Regions from separate parts of the Actinoallomurus sp. NPDC052308 genome, predicted to be linked through region 2. Evidence: riboswitches for the same ligand, from Rfam matches in the RefSeq annotation. Region 2 holds a riboswitch; each other region holds the start of a gene.

Region 1 (3,266 bases), 180 kb from region 2:
TATGTGACGACCCCGCGCACCCTGTCCCTGTCCGTCCTGGCCGCGGCCACCGCCGTCGTCACGATGGCCGGCCCCGCCCCCGCCTGCCCACCCGGCGGCGACGACGAGACCCGGACGAGCGAGCCCGCCGTCCAGCAGGACGTCGTCGCCCACCGGATCCGCTCCGTCCCGCTGCCGCCCTCCGCCGCCGTCAAGGGAGTGCGCCTCGCGGCCACTCTTCCCGACGCCAAGGGCGCGATCTCCCTCGGCTTCCTGACGTACGGGCACCGCACGGTGATGTACGTCTCCGGGACCTTCGGGCTGAAGACGTACGACGTGACCGACCCGGCCGCGCCGAAGGCCCTCGGCGCGCTGTCCATGCCGGGCATGTGGGAGACGGAGGACACCGAGGCCGACCCGCGGCGGAAGCTGGTCTTCATGGCCCGCGACCCGCGCGCCTTCGGCGGCAACACGCACACCGGCGAGTCCGGGATCTACATCGTGAGCCTCGCCGACCCCGCGAAGCCGGTGCAGCAGGCGTACGAGAAGGTCCCCGCCGGGCACACGACGAGCTGCGTCGACGACTGCCGTTACCTGTGGACGGGCGGCCCCGCCAGGGCCGACTGGATGCCCGCCGACTGGGGCGGCCGCCCGGTCTGGGTGACCGACGTAGCGGACCCCCGCCATCCGCGGACGTTCCCGCAGCCGATCGAGCTCGGCCGCGACGACGGGAAGACCGACTACGTCCACGACATCCAGGTCGACGCGACGGGGGTGACGTGGGCGTCCGGCGCCGGCGGCGTGCGCGGCTACTGGACCCGGGGGCGCCACTGGGACCCCGTCCGGCGCACGACGCGCGTGGCGCGCGCCTGGGACCCGGTGCCGTACGCGGGCGGCGGTGTCAGCGAGACCGCCGCGCCGTCGAGGTTCATGCACAACTCCTTCCGGCCGGTCGGCTCCACCGCCGATGAGGCGCCGGGCCACGGCGACCTCGTCTACATCACCGAGGAGGCGTTCAACCCCGGCTGCGCCGACGACGGCCGGCTGGTGATCGCCTCACTGCGCGGTTCGTACGACGGGGAGGGCTGGCGCTCGACGCCGGAGGAGCCGTTCCGCCTGCGGACGGTCGGGACGTGGAGCGTGGCGGGCCAGGAGGGCAGCCGGACGGACACCGGCGACTGCTCGGCCCACTACTTCGACGTCCACCACGGCCTCCTGGCGCAGTCCTTCTACACGCAGGGGACCCGTCTCCTCGACGTGCGCGACCCGGCCCGTCCGAAGCAGGTGGCCTATTACCGGCCGGCCGACGCGATGTCGTGGGCGCCGTACTGGCACGCGGGATACCTGTACGTCGCGGACAACGATCGCGGCATCGACATCCTGCGCCCCGAGGTGCGCTGAGCCGCATAAGGGCGGTTTTCGGACGGGCGGTCGCGGCGTCGACGCGCCGCCGCCCGGACCTCGGCTGAGGAGAGCCCGACCCGAGTGCCGTGTTCGTCACTTTTTCCTGGTGGCGGGCGCGACACTCGCCTTTCCCGCCCGTCCCCCCTTTCCGGCTTCGCCGCACGTGAGAGTGCCTTTTCGGACGTTACCCGGCTGGACGCACCCACGCCCGGCTACGCTCGGTGAGCGAGCGATGCCAGACTTTCGTTTCCGAACGCGTTGCCGTTGTTGCGAGAGTTCGGCTAGATTGCGCCGAGATCGGGCTGTGACCAACCTCCAACCAGGGGGTTGCAGACCGACCGCCGAGTCCCGGCGACGCAACCAGCGTCGTGGGAGCCGGGGACCCATCAGTCCCTCGGGGTGAATCCGTCACGCACGGTAGGGCTACCTCTGGCCCGAACCCGTCAGCTAACCCGGTAGGCGGTAAAAGGGGAGCGAATGGATTCAGTAGGTCAGAAACTGCTAGAGGTCGCCAAGGGCCAGCTCGGCTATCACGAGAAAGCCAGCGGTTACACCAAATTCGGCGACTGGTACAGCAAGCATGTTGACAAGGACCCCGTCTACAAGACGTCGGCCTGGTGCGACATGTTCCTCGCGTGGGCGGCCGACAAGGCCGGCGTCGAGGACTGGACCGGCCAGTTCGCCTATACCCCCGACCATGCCAAGTGGTTCAAGAAGCAGGGCGCCTGGGGCCACAAGGCCGAGCCCGGCGCGATCGTGTTCTTCTCGTGGTCGGGCGGCAAGAGCATCGGCGACATCGAGCACGTCGGCATCGTGGAGCGGGTCGATGGCCACACGCTGCACACCATCGAGGCCAACCACAACAACGCGCTGATGCGCGCCACCCGGGACATCAGCCAGGTGGTCGGGTTCGGCTATCCCTCCAAGGTGAAGGTGAAGGCGGCGCCGGCCGTCGAGCAGACGGCCCAGACCGACCAGAACTACGCCCCGAAGCACGCCGCGCCGCCGCCCGCCGTCAAGGAGATCGGCAAGGACGTCCAGGCGCAGGTCGACGCGCACACCACCGCGGCCCACGACCCGGCCGCCCCATCGTCCCCCCTGCCGGACCAGCAGGCCGCCCTGACCGGGCTGCTCGCCGTCGTGCTGTTCGGGACCGTGGCCCTGGCCGTCGGCAAGTCGAAGGTCAAGGTGCCCGTCTCGGCGCCGAACGTCCGGGTCCGCAAGCGCGGCAAGCACCACCGCACGCCGGTCGAGCTGCCCGCCGAGGTCAGCGTGGCCGACCTGGAGGCGGCCGACGCCAGCACCCAGCTCATGCCGGTCCTGTCCGCCGAGGCCGCCGCGAAGGCCGAGGACCAGGAGTTCTGGGGCAAGATCTCGGAGCTGGAGGAGGACGTCGAGCTGGCGTTCTGGAACACCCTGCACGCCGCGGTGTCGCAGAACGGCTCGATCGAGTCCGAGACGGAGTCGGAGTCGGAGTCGGAGTCCGTCCTGTCCTGAGCCTCGCTCGCCCGAGCCGCGCCGCGCGCGGCATCGTCCGTACGGTCCCCGTCCGCTCCCCTTCCGGAGGCGGGCGGGGATCGCGGTGTCTAGGCGCAAAGGACCAGCCGCCCATCACCCGGAGTGACCATCCTGGGATCCCCCGGGCCATCTCCGCATGTTCTCGTTGGACGCTCCGTCACCATCCGTTAATCTCCAGCGAGTCGTCACCGGCCGAGAGACGGCCGGACCGCCGAATCGCCCGTCGCGCCGTGGCGCGCCGGGGAACCGGGGACCCATTCGCGGAGGCAGGGGGCGTCTCCTCGCCTGCGCATCGGGGTGAATCCGCGTCCGTCGCCGACGGCTCGCGGTAGGGCTCCTTCTCGTCCGAACCCGTCAGCTAACCC
Region 2 (3,266 bases):
GTCAACCCCCTCGCCCGCTGGAGCCAGGCCGACCTGCACGGCTACATCGAGAAGCACGGCATCCTGGTGAACCCGCTGCAGTACGACGGGTACCCCTCCATCGGCTGCGAGCCCTGCACCAAGCAGGTCGCGCCGGGCGAGGACCCGCGCAGCGGACGCTGGGCCGGCACCGGAAAGACCGAATGCGGCATCAACCTGTGAGAGCCGGGAGCAGCCGGGCGGCGGTCCCCCTGGTGGCGGTGGCCCACGGGAGCCGTGATCCACGTGCGGCGGCGACGGTCGAGGAACTTCTTGATCTTGTACGTCGTTCCTCGGGGGTGCGGGTCGTGACCTCGTATCTCGACCACGCTCCCCCCGCACCGGGGCAGGCGCTCGGTGGTCTCGTCGGAGAGGGGGCCGACGAGGCCGTCGTGCTCCCCCTCCTGCTCACGGCCGCCTATCACAGCAAGACCGACATCCCCGGCGCGCTGCGGGAGGCTCGGGCGGCCCACCCGCAGCTGGCGCTGCACTACGGCGCCACGCTCGGCCCCCACCCGCTGATGACGGGCGCCCTGGAACGGCGGCTCGCCGAGGTGGGCGTCCGGCCGGACCCGGAGACGGCCGTGGTGCTCGCCGCGGCCGGCTCCAGCGATCCGGCCGCGAACGCGACGATCGGCCGGATGGCGCGCGACTGGGGCGGCTGGCGCGCCGTCGTCCCCGCGTACGCCTCCGCGGCCCGTCCCACGCCCCCCGAGGCCGTACGCGCGCTGTACGCCGCGGGGGCGCGGCGTGTGGTGGTGGCGTCGTACTTCCTGGCCCCGGGCTTCTTCGCGGACAAGGTGCGGGACGAGTCCCTGGCGGCGGGCGCCGTGGCCGTCTCACCGGCTCTGGGCGCCGCTCCGGAGCTGGCGGAGATCGCCGTGCAGCGCTATCGCGAGGCCCTCGTCCGGGCCGACCTCGTCGCGGCCGCGGGCTGAGCGACCTTCCTCCGGCCGGCCGGACCCCCGCACCGGGCCTCTCCTCCGGCCGCCCGGACCCCGCGCCGGGCCTCTCCGCGGCCGCCGGAACACCGGGCCCGGCGTCTCCTCCCGCCGCCCGGGACGCCGGGCTGAGCGATCTTCTTCGACTGGCCGCGACGCCCTATGCCGTAAGGCTTTTCGGCCCGTCCGCAATTATGATCATTTCCAGGGTTCGTGATTCTTTTTCCTTATCCGGAAATTGATCACGGCAGGCCATGGCGCAATAACGATCACTTATTCCAATGGATCATGTGAGCCATGTCGCAAACCTGGGGTATTTGGCCCGTCGGTATTTGTCTGCTATGTTCGCCTAAGTCCGGCGGACGCCCCCCATGCGCCTCCCGGACGCCCGCCGGTGACGGCCGGCCCACCAGCGCGAACGGCGCGGCGCGAAGAAGCGTGTGAGGGCCTCCGTGAAGACCGGACGGTTCATATCCAATATCACGCCACTCCCGTGGAGAACCCTTTGATCCATATGGAGCGGGAGCGGCAACGTCGAGTCCGTGAAGATCACGGAGCCGGGGACCCACAAGAAGTCCCGGGGTGAATCGGTACACCTGTCGTGCCGTAGGGCGACTTCCACGCCCGAACCCGTCAGCTAACCCGGTAGGCGGCTGGAAGTAAGGAGCTTAAGAACCTCGTCCGCGAGTCCTCCCTGACCTGAATATCCGGTCGTTCGTCCCTCCCCTGGGACCGTACGGCCAGACCCTGTCTCTTTGTTCGTGCCGTCCGCGTAAGCGGGCGACCCGCTGAATCCGCACATCGCGGAACCGGGGACCCACAAGAAGTCCCGGGGTGAATCGGCACGTCTCTCGTGCCGTAGGGCAGCTTCCACGCCCGAACCCGTCAGCTAACCCGGTAAGCGGCATGGAAGCCGAAGGAGTACCCCCCGTGTCCCCTCGACACGCCAAACCCCGCTTTGCACCGAAGAAGTGCCTCACCGGCCTCGTCGCCGGTGCCGTGACCGCCGGCGCGGCGGCGATGGCCGTCGCCACCGCCGCGCCCGCCGTCTCCGCGCAGACCCCCACCGCGTCCCGCTCCGCCGCCCACCAGGCTGGTCAGGTACCCGCACCTGGTACGGGTAAGGCGAAGCACGCCCGCCCGGTGAACGACAACCCGCACATCAAGGTGCACACCGTCGCCGAGCAGAAGGCGAAGAAGCTGCCCACCGCGGCGGACGTCGTGAAGCTCGCCACCTCCCAGGTCGGCACGACCGAGGACGCGACCGGCGGCAGCAAGTTCAACCAGTGGTTCATGACCACCCCGTACGCCAAGGCCGGCGCCGCGCGCGACGGCGGGTCGGTCAACGACTACGCCAACGCCTCCTGGTGCGACATGTTCGTCACCTGGGTCGGCGACCAGCTCGGCGTCAAGGGCATGGGCGGCGACGCGTTCACCCCCTCCCACGCCAAGTGGTTCATCTCGCAGGGCCGCTGGGGCACCACTCCCAAGCCCGGCGCGGTCGTCTTCTTCTCCTGGAACGGCAGCGGCGTCGACAACATCGATCACGTGGGCCTGGTCATCAAGGACAACGGCGACGGAACGATCCAGACCGTCGAGGGCAACACGGACGACGCCGTGAAGGTCCGGACGCGTAACACCTCCACCGTCGTGGGTTACGGCTACCCGGAGTACCCCCAGTAATTCACCCGTCGGCGCGTGCCGTGCCGCCGTCGGCGACGCGGCACGTGCCGCCCCCTTCCCGGGTCGCTCCCCGGATCTCTCCTCACCCTCCCCCGGTACCTCCATGCCCTCATCCCCCTATGCCCCCATGCCCCCCGAAAGGAAAGCGATGATCAGGTTCTCGACCAAGGCCATCGCCGGTATCGCCGCCGGTGTCGCTCTCGCCGGCGGCGGCGTGACCACCGCCCTCGCCTACGGCGGTACCTCGGAGGCGGCGTCGGCGCCGCAGGCGCAGAACGCCCCCGCCCAGGCCGAGAAGCGCGTCGACAGCGCCGCCCAGGACCGGATGCTCGTGGCGGTCAAGAAGGACAAGGACCCCAAGAACGCCAAGAAAGACGCCAAGGCGGCGGCCCTGCCGGGTGGCGTCTCCACCGCCACGTCCTTCTGGGACCCCTCGACGGCGTCGGGCAAACCGATGTCGTACCACACGATCGCCAGCCCGTACTGGCCGCTCGGCACGAAGGTGAAGATCACCTACAACGGCAAGAGCGAGATCGGAGTCGTCGATGACTTCGGCCCTGCGGAGTGGGCGGTCGCCCAGCACAACCCGCCGGCGCTCATCGACCTGTCGGAGAAGATGATGCA
Region 3 (3,266 bases), on a different contig from region 2:
CTGCTCATCCGTGAGCTGATGGAGAAGGTGAACGCCGGATCGGCGAAACGATCGGCGTACACGACGGTGCAGACCGTCGCCGACCGCCTTGTCCAGAAGGGGTTCCTCGTACGGACGGCCGACCGTAACGCCTGGCGGTACGCTCCGACGCGCAGCCGTGAGGATCACGTCGCGCAGGTGATGGCCGAGGCGCTGGCCGGCACCACCGACCGCGGTCCGGTCCTGGCCCGGTTCGCGGAGACCATCGACCCACAGGACGCTCACCGGCTCCTCGTGGAGCTCGCGCAGCGTTCGGCGCCGACGGAACCACGTCTGTGAGCCCGCTCGTCGGTCTTGGAGTGGTAACGGTCGCCCTCGCCCTCGGCGCGGGCCCGTTGCTGAGCCGGAGCGCCTGGTGCCAGCGCATCCCCCGTATCGCCGCCCTCGCGTGGTTGGGTGCCCTGGCGGGCGCACTCGCCGCACTGGTCGGTGTCGTCGTGCTCGTGTCCACCGGCCAACATGGCCTGGTGCACAGGGCGGCGGAATGGGCTGCCAATTGCTGGCACCATCACGACGGATCCGGTGGACCCGCGGCGTACGCCTTGAACGTGGCCCTTCTCGTCAGCGCCGTCCTCGCCACCTGCGTGACCGTCAACAGGTATCGGCGCACCGTCGCCCAGCGCCGTCGTCACCAGGAGGCGCTGCAGTTCGTCGTACGGCTCCCCGGTGACATCGACGATGTCTGCGTCCTCGATCACCCGGTGCCGGTCGCGTACTGCGTGCCATCGCGCAAACGTCCGATCGTGGTGAGCAGCGGTGCTCTCGACCAACTGGACGACGTTCAACTCGAGGCGGTCCTGGCCCACGAACGGGCGCACCTCCGCTACCGCCATCACCTCTTCCTCACGGCTGTCGACGCACTGGCGGCGGCGCTGTTCTGGCTGCCGACCTTCCGCCACGCGCGCCGTTGCCTTCCTCTCCTGCTGGAGATGACCGCGGACGACGTCGCCGCCCGACAGTGCGGTCGCCGTACCGTCGCAATGGCTCTTCGGAAACTGACCATCGCACCGAGCCCCCTCGGTGGGCTGGCCGCCCACAGCGGCGACAGGTCGGAACTCGATCGGCGCCTTGCCCGGCTGGAGACGCCGCCTCTCGTCGTCGACGAGGCTCGTCTGCGGCGCCTTACATGGGTCACGGCGATGAGCTCGGTAGCGCTCCCGACCCTGATCTCAGCAGGCTGGCTGGCCTCGCTCCCGCTGTTCTGCTGATCGGGACACCAAGACGACGCCGCTCGCGGCGACGGTCGCACGGACGACACCGACACGGTCCGCGAAGGTGACACCTTCGGCATAGGAAGCCGCTACCTCCGACGAATCTTAGGAGACTACGGCAGCTCGCCGAGGAGCTCGGGCCGACGTTCGCGTCGAAGCGAAGGCAGGAATTCCTCGTCAACCACGGAGTTCGCCGTCGTCATCACGCGAGAGCTTCAACATCTAGGCGGCCACGTCGGTCTTAGCGCTTACCGAATCACCTCGTCAGGTAGCAGAAGATCGGTCAAACCTCCTACACTCCGTCAGAGATCGGCCGCCCCCTGCTTCACACGAGGCACGGCCGACCGCCGAATCCCGACAGGGAACCGGGGACCCGAGACTTCCGGGGCGAATCCGGACCGTACAGCGTCCGTAGGGCTACTCCGGCCCGAGCCCGACAGCTAACCCGGTAGGCGGCCAAGGAGAGGAGTTCTCACGTGGCGTTCTTCCGCCCGGTCACCAACGCGTACGCCGTAGGGCATCCACGGTGGCGTCGATCGCTTCGGCTGTGCGCGACCCTCTCGGTGACGACCGCCCTGGCTCTCACGGCGGTGCCGGCCGAGGCGAGCCCGAAACCGTCGGCCGCAGCAGCGAAGAAGGAGCTGGAGAAGCTCAACGGCCGGGTCGACAAGCTCGTTGATCAGTACAACAAGGTCAAGACAGAGCTGGACGCGGCGAAGAAGAAACTGAGTGCGCTCAATGGCCAGATGAAGGGCGAGCAGCGCGTCTACGAGAGGCTGCACTCCCGGGTCGCGCAGATCGCCTTCGATGCGTACAAGAGCGGAACCCTGGACTCGAGCGCCGCTACCCTGCTCGCATCCAAGAATCCCGACGCGGCGTTGAACCAGATGTCGGTGTTCACTCAGCTGTCGAACAACCGCGGCCAGGAGCTCGCGGCGTTCCTGGCCTCCACCCAGCGCCTGCGGCGCGAACACGCCGAGGCGCAATCGGCGTATCAGGCCGTGTCGCAGAAGGCCGCCGAGCTCAAGAAGCGCAGGTCCATCGTCGAGAAGGCCATCGCCAAGCAGAAGAGTCTGTTGCGCAAGGCCGGCGAACCCACCAGTTCACACGGTCCGGGCGGCACGTACAACGGACCCGCCTCGGGCCCGGCGCGCAAGGCGGTGGAGTACGCCTACGCCCAGCTCGGCAAGCCCTACATCTGGGGCGGCACCGGGCCGAAGGGCTATGACTGCTCCGGGTTGACGATGATGGCCTGGCGCGCCGCCGGCGTTAACCTCCCTCGCGTCGTCCCCGACCAGTACAACGCGACCCGGCACGTGGCAAGGGCCGACCTGCAGCCCGGCGACCTCGTGTACTTCCTCGGCATGGGTCACGAAGGCATTTACGTCGGCGGCGGCAACTTCATCCACGCCCCGAAGACCGGCGACTACATCAAGATCGTCAGCCTGTCGAACCCCTACTGGGTCGCCCACTACGAAGGTGCCAGCCGTCCGTAGGGGCTCGCACCCTCCGGTTTTGCATATGGCAGGAGCACACCGGAAGCCGACGCGTCTTCGGAAGGGACTCGGCCTCCTCCCCGCTCTGGTGACCGCCTGGACGTTCGGCATCGTCGGACTCGACTGGGGTGGTGCGATCATCGGGGTCGTCATCTTCGTCTGCGCAGTCATTCCCGGGTCGAAGAGCTCGCGCTAGGCGGGCTGCACCAATGCTCCCGGGCTCGGCGGCTTCGGCTCGCATCCGTACCGGCCCCTTGGCGTCCGACCTCGACCCCTGCCGTAACTCAGCGCCGCCAACGTCGTGGGCCGATGCCCTTGAGCCTCGCCACTCTCCGGGCAGCAGGGTGGAATCCTTGCCGCTCCAGAAGGGTCACATTCGTTGAGCGACGCCCCGGATCAGATGGATTCGCCGCTCCTGCTTAGGATCGCCTCACCTAATTCTTTGAGGACCGGTGAGGCGTGAATCTGACGACGCAGCTGGCGCTGGGCCTGGCAGCGGGCGGCACCATCTTTCTTGGCC

The links. Region 2 has a riboswitch for cyclic di-AMP ahead of AB0L00_RS13685 (CHAP domain-containing protein). Riboswitches for the same ligand answer to the same signal wherever they lie in the genome.
Region 1: linked by a shared signal. The riboswitch ahead of AB0L00_RS14535 (CHAP domain-containing protein) and the one ahead of AB0L00_RS13685 (CHAP domain-containing protein) in region 2 are both predicted to bind cyclic di-AMP.
Region 3: linked by a shared signal. The riboswitch ahead of AB0L00_RS04885 (NlpC/P60 family protein) and the one ahead of AB0L00_RS13685 (CHAP domain-containing protein) in region 2 are both predicted to bind cyclic di-AMP.

The regions. Positions count from the first base shown of each region.
Region 1 is NZ_JBFAUM010000003.1:686,996-690,261, reverse strand. It holds gene AB0L00_RS14540 (hypothetical protein) at 4-1,380, shown strand; cyclic di-AMP (ydaO/yuaA leader) riboswitch at 1,713-1,860, shown strand; gene AB0L00_RS14535 (CHAP domain-containing protein) at 1,861-2,880, shown strand; cyclic di-AMP (ydaO/yuaA leader) riboswitch at 3,118-3,266, shown strand, end outside.
Region 2 is NZ_JBFAUM010000003.1:503,033-506,298, reverse strand. It holds gene AB0L00_RS13695 (phosphoadenylyl-sulfate reductase) at 1-201, shown strand, start outside; gene AB0L00_RS13690 (sirohydrochlorin chelatase) at 183-956, shown strand; cyclic di-AMP (ydaO/yuaA leader) riboswitch at 1,482-1,628, shown strand; cyclic di-AMP (ydaO/yuaA leader) riboswitch at 1,736-1,877, shown strand; gene AB0L00_RS13685 (CHAP domain-containing protein) at 1,890-2,642, shown strand; gene AB0L00_RS13680 (hypothetical protein) at 2,791-3,266, shown strand, end outside.
Region 3 is NZ_JBFAUM010000001.1:968,214-971,479, reverse strand. It holds gene AB0L00_RS04895 (BlaI/MecI/CopY family transcriptional regulator) at 1-318, shown strand, start outside; gene AB0L00_RS04890 (M56 family metallopeptidase) at 315-1,247, shown strand; cyclic di-AMP (ydaO/yuaA leader) riboswitch at 1,586-1,721, shown strand; gene AB0L00_RS04885 (NlpC/P60 family protein) at 1,727-2,746, shown strand; gene AB0L00_RS04880 (multicopper oxidase domain-containing protein) at 3,206-3,266, shown strand, end outside.